Lactiplantibacillus plantarum: one gene and its partner. The main gene of each other region encodes a partner of the protein of the gene in region 2 in a complex. Links are inferred from orthologs where the notes say so. Each region holds a gene or a part of one and is shown on either strand. Other genes may lie near its edges.

Region 1 (2,935 bases), 870 kb from region 2 along the record:
AGCCGCTAATTTCTTTTTAAGTTGTTCGTAGGCTTGATACAACGCACCCACGCCGTCTGGTTCCATGCGTTCCACATAAATCTGGTAACTACCACTGGGCTCATACAGACCAATCCGGCCCACGACCAGAACCTTCATACCTTCTTCAGGCTGAAATTTGACCTTGGCAAACGCCGACTTGAACATAATGGCTGAAATCTTGGCATGGTCATCTTTCAAACTGAAATATTGATGCGTATTAGGCCGGGGACGATAATTAGAAACTTCCCCCGTTAGGTACACTTTACCTAAATATGGATCAACCTCGAATTTACGTTTTAAATACTGAGTTAAAGCTGTCACTGTCAAATATTGTTGACTTTCACTCACTTACATCACTCCACTTTGCAAGTTCCACCGTTGTCTGCATCAAGGTGGCAATCGTCATTGGGCCCACACCACCAGGAACGGGCGTAATCAACCCTGCGATGCCTTGAGCAGAATCAAAATCGACGTCACCCACTAGTTTACCATTTTCATCACGATCCATGCCAACATCAATGACCGTCGCGCCTGGTTTGATATCAGCACCAGTGATCAGGTGTGCAATCCCCGTTGCAACCACCAAGATATCCGCCGTCCGGGCGACCGCCTTTAGGTCAGCTGTTTTACTATGTGCAATCGTTACAGTTGCGTTAGCATTTGTTAACAAAGCGGCCATCGGCTTACCAACAATGGTACTCCGACCAATAACAACCGCCGTTTTACCAGCCGGATCAACCCCATAGTCAGCCAACATCGTCATAATACCGCGAGGCGTATTTGCTACAGGATAATTACCTGGAAAATTGGTGATCAACTTACCAACGTTCGTCGGGTGAAAACCATCGACGTCCTTTTTAGGATCAATGGCCATCGTGATCAATGGTTCATTAATTTGGGCTGGTAGTGGCGACTGCACCAAGATGCCATGAATGCTGTCATCCGCATTGTATGCCGCAATAATGGCTAACAGTTCGTCCTGACTAGTAGTCGCTGGCAACTGCCGCACCACGGAGTGCATCCCCAACTTAGTGGCTTTACGATTCTTATTTCGAACATAGATTTGACTGGCTGCATCGTCCCCAACAATAATTACAGCAATCCCTGGTTGAATTCCCTGAGCAGCCAATTCCGCTACTGCCGTTGCCGTCTGCGCGTTAACTTTCTTAGCTACTGCCTTACCATCAATAATCTTCGTCACAAGTGCCACACTCCTCTTTCTCTGTCTGGTCTTATTTTAGCATATCACCACAATGATTTATGACCGGTTTACTAATAAGTTATTAAAAAAAGTCTGGCAAATCGCCAGACTTTTACGGTAGAACATAAGATTGTTCGGTTTTAGACTAATTGGCTTGGTTTTTAACCACTTTACCAAGCACCCCGCTAACGAATTTCCGAGAGCGGTCATCACTGAACGCCTTTGTCAATTCAATTGCTTCATTAACCGCGACCTTAGCTGGAACGTCGTCAACAAATTGCAATTCAAAGAACGCGATGCGTAAGATAATCAAATCGGTCTTAGCCAGTCGGTTCAACGACCACTTCTGACTTAAATAAGGCTGAATTTGAGCGTCTAATTCAGCTTGATGTTCACGAACACCAGTTACTAACGTACTTAAATATGCGGGAATTTCAACTGCATCCGCTTCTTCAGGGTTGAGTAACTGTTGGAACAACTGATTTTCATCAGCGTCTGGGTTAGCATTCAACGCGAATAAAGCTTGAAATGCTTTTTCCCGGATTTCATGACGCGTTAAACTCACGATTCTTCACCATCTTCATTTTCATCGGTCTGGGTATCTTCATCACCAAACAAGTTGTTTGGATCAATGGCACTTTCAGTCTTCTCAGTCACGATACCAGTGATGTGGACATTGACTTCACTTAAGGCGAGGTCGGTCATAAATAAGATTTGTTGCTTGACCTTATCTTGAATCGCTAAAGCGACTTTTGGTACCGAAACACCATAGTCCAAGTATGCGAACACATCAACACTAATCTGATCATCGACGATTGTTAACTTGACACCCTTACCAAGATTCTTCTTGCGACCGAACAACTCATTTACACTGGAAGAAATCGTCCCTTGCATCCGGTTAACGCCATCAATTTGACTTACCGCGATACCAACGATTATTTCAAGCACTTCTGGTGCAATTTGAATTTGTCCTAAGCTGGGTTCTTTGCTTTGTAACGTAATATTGCTACTGTCAGCCATTTTGACATTCCTCCAATTCCATGTTTGCCGGTATTAGTTTTTCTAAAAATTAAGCCCGTGAAACGTAAGTGGAGTCAACGGTGTTAACAATCAGCTTGTCACCGGCCTTAACGAAGAATGGTACCTGAATAATTGCACCAGTTTCCAACGTAGCTGGCTTGGAGCCACCGGAAGCAGTATCACCCTTAATCCCTGGTTCAGTTTCAGCAACTTCCAAAGTAACCGTGTTTGGCAAATCGATTCCCAACACTTCACCCTTATAAAGCGTTACTTGAACTTCCATGTTTTCCTTCAAGAACTTCAATTCGTCTTGAATGTGGTCGCCAGGAATTTCAATTTGTTCATAAGTTTCCGTATTCATGAAGACATAGCTGTCACCATCGGCATAAAGGTATTGCATCGTACTCTTTTCAATTGGCGCTTGTTCCATCCGCGCACCGGCACGGAAAGTCTTGTCTTGAACGGCTCCTGTCCGTAAGTTCTTAAGCTTTGAACGAACAAACGCGCCACCCTTACCAGGCTTAACGTGCTGGAATTCCACGATGCGCCAAATTGCGTTGTCTACTTCAATCGTCAAACCATTTTTAAAATCTGCAGTTGAAATCATTTTTAAAAATCCTCCTCAAATATATCTTTATAACTATAACAAGACCGAGCCGCTGTGGCAACTGTCTTAACTATAAAATCAGTAAA
Region 2 (2,755 bases):
TAACTACAGGACGTAAAATTACATCGCGTGCTTCCATTATGCGAGCGCCTCCTCTAATTGATCGAGGGCTTTTTGGGTAACGACTAATTTGTCACTATTAGCGACATCTAAGACGTTAACACCTTTGGCTTTAAGGATCTTAACATTTGGTAAGTTACGACCTGCCAAAGCAGCCTTTTCATTGTCCTCTTCAACCAAAACAAGAGTCTTGGTATCGACGTTGAGGTTGTTTAATACATTTACAAAATCCTTAGTCTTTGGTGCGTCGAAAGCTAAGCTATCAACTGCAACTAAGCTGTTGTCTAAGACCTTTTGTGAAAGGACAGACTTCAAAGCTAAGCGCATAACCTTCTTAGGTAATTTGTAACTGTATGAACGAGGGGTTGGTCCGAAGACAATCCCACCTTTACGCCATTGTGGTGAACGGATAGAACCTTGACGCGCACGACCAGTACCCTTTTGACGCCATGGTTTACGACCACCACCGCGACGAGCACTACGGTTCTTAACTGCGTGAGTTCCTTGACGCATTGATGCACGTTGCATCAAGATGGCATCAAAAACCACGTTTTCGTTTGGTTCAACACCAAACACAGCGTCGTTCAAAGTAACGTCACCATTTTGCGTACCGTCTTGTTTAAATAATGCTACGCTAGTCATGTATTATGTCCTCCTTCCTTATTTACTCTTAACAGATGTTTTAACTGTTACAAATGACTTGTTGGCGCCAGGGACATTCCCTTTAATTAATAAAACGTTGTTTTCAACGTCGGCACGAACGATTTGTAAGTTTTGCATCGTACGTTGGTGATTACCCATCCGGCCTGGTAATTTCTTACCTTTGAATACCCGGTTGATGATGGCACCCATTGAACCAGGACGACGATGGTAACGAGAACCGTGAGCCATTGGTCCACGACTTTGGCCGTCCTTATGGATATTACCTTGGTAACCATGACCTTTAGTGATACCCGTAACGTCAACGGCGTCGCCAGCTGCGAAAATATCCGCTTTGACTTCGTCACCTACTGTGTAATCTCCAAGCTCAACATTACGAATTTCACGAATGAAGCGCTTAGGAGTCGTTTTTGCTTTTGCTGCATGACCTTGAGCAGGTTTGTTCGTCAAGACTTCGCGTTTGTCGTCAACACCTAATTGGATTGCTTCGTAACCGTCATTTTCAACGGTCTTAACTTGCAACACAACGTTAGGTTGAACTTCAACAACTGTAACGGGAACTAATTCGCCGCTTTCAGTGAAGACTTGCGTCATTCCTACCTTTTTCCCTAAGATTCCTTTAGTGGTCATGAGTACACCTCCAATTAATTGATTTTAGTTTAGTAAATTAAAGCTTGATTTCAATATCTACACCGCTAGGCAAGTCTAACTTCATTAATGAGTCGACCGTCTTAGGCGTTGGGTTAACGATATCGATTAACCGCTTGTGAGTCCGCATTTCGAATTGTTCACGTGAGTCCTTAAACTTATGTGGTGAACGTAGAACGGTATAAATAGTCCGTTCAGTAGGCAATGGAATAGGACCTGAAATAGTAGCACCAGTTCTCTTTGCCGTTTCGACAATCTTGTCAGCTGACTGATCAAGAATGCGGTGTTCGTATGCCTTTAAGCGAATACGAATTTTTTGCTTTGCCATTGTTGTGACCTCCTTCGTCTATTTTGAAAATAAGACTAGCTCCGTGAAAATTACCGCCACGTCCCATGACAATGTGGCCGGGCGTGTCGCAACCTTTCACATCAAAGCTAACTACGACTACTTGATGATGGGGATATAGTTATCCCCTTCTAAATACCAAGCACAATCTATAATAAATGAAAAGCTCTGTAATAGCAAGTGTTTTCGCACTTTTTTTATAACCATCGTTGTAAACCGTGTTACCTTTTTGAACCAGCTCAATTAATGTAACACAAATTCCATCCAATTAATAGCGTTTGCGCCTAATTTCTTTTTGGTGAGCGCTTTACATTTCTCACTGCCGACCGGCCACGATCATGTGGACACCTACTAGATTGCATTAACACTTTCTCAGGAACAAGACCCGCGTTCAGCGTCATACATTTTTGTCTGGAGTCATTTAATCGGACTTCAACACGCTTAATTCAATCGCTCCTACATCTGACGGCGCCGTCACACTGACCCACGTTCTTGTTCATCTACCTTCTATTATATTGTCATCTGCTTACCACCGACCGTCAGCACCTTGGCCGTGGTCACCGACAACCGTCAACTCATGTGGTTATCTCCGGTACAAAAAATGTGATGTTGTCCGCGTTCTCCTTATTATGCTATGAGTCTCGCACCCTTTAATATTATGGCTGCCAGTTTTATGGTCGCAGCGGCTAGTAACTTAACTAGTGCGACCCTTGTTGCGCGATTGTACCCTTGCGCGATGACACAGGCCTGAGCAGCACTGTGCTCGTCACAGCCGTACCCAATGCCAGTGACGGCCAAACTATCCCAAGCCGCTTCAATTGATGTGCCACGTTGTCTTACGACGAGCAGTAATCACATTTAGTTCGACCAGAAATTTATGTAAAAAAAGAACGTCCAGCCGAAGCTGAACGTCCTTCTTATTATCAATCAAGCTTATTTGGCAGGAGTGCCGCCATTCTTCTTGATGATATCTTCTTGAACTGACTTTGGTACCTTTTCGTAATGATCAAAGGTCATTGTGAAAGTCCCACGACCTTGAGTAGCTGAACGTAATGTGGTTGCATAACCAAACATTTCAGCCAA

What was found. Proteins that work in one complex are often made in the same cells at the same time.
Region 1: the proteins of rpsJ (region 2) and nusB are in contact, whole or in part, in a solved structure (PDB 3D3B), measured with the Escherichia coli proteins. The link is inferred for Lactiplantibacillus plantarum from one-to-one orthologs.

What each region holds. Positions count from the first base shown.
Region 1 is NZ_CP039121.1:1,493,903-1,496,837, reverse strand. What follows is about bases 78-2,935. They hold nusB (transcription antitermination factor NusB), read right to left. Parts: upstream 1,788-2,935; coding sequence 1,368-1,787; downstream 78-1,367. Other genes in these bases: E5260_RS06860 (M24 family metallopeptidase), read right to left, coding at 2,920-2,935; efp (elongation factor P), read right to left, coding at 2,292-2,849; E5260_RS06870 (Asp23/Gls24 family envelope stress response protein), read right to left, coding at 1,784-2,242; E5260_RS06880 (bifunctional 5,10-methylenetetrahydrofolate dehydrogenase/5,10-methenyltetrahydrofolate cyclohydrolase), read right to left, coding at 362-1,222; xseA (exodeoxyribonuclease VII large subunit), read right to left, coding at 78-369. Outside these bases: more of xseA, read right to left, coding at 1-77. UniProt on the Escherichia coli protein: Part of the processive rRNA transcription and antitermination complex (rrnTAC). The complex forms an RNA-chaperone ring around the RNA exit tunnel of RNA polymerase (RNAP).
Region 2 is NZ_CP039121.1:2,365,210-2,367,964, forward strand. What follows is about bases 1-2,678. They hold rpsJ (30S ribosomal protein S10), read right to left. Parts: upstream 1,655-2,678; coding sequence 1,346-1,654; downstream 1-1,345. Other genes in these bases: rplW (50S ribosomal protein L23), read right to left, coding at 1-37; rplD (50S ribosomal protein L4), read right to left, coding at 37-660; rplC (50S ribosomal protein L3), read right to left, coding at 679-1,308; fusA (elongation factor G), read right to left, coding at 2,606-2,678. Outside these bases: more of fusA, read right to left, coding at 2,679-2,755. UniProt on the Escherichia coli protein: Involved in the binding of tRNA to the ribosomes. Part of the processive rRNA transcription and antitermination complex (rrnTAC). The complex forms an RNA-chaperone ring around the RNA exit tunnel of RNA polymerase (RNAP).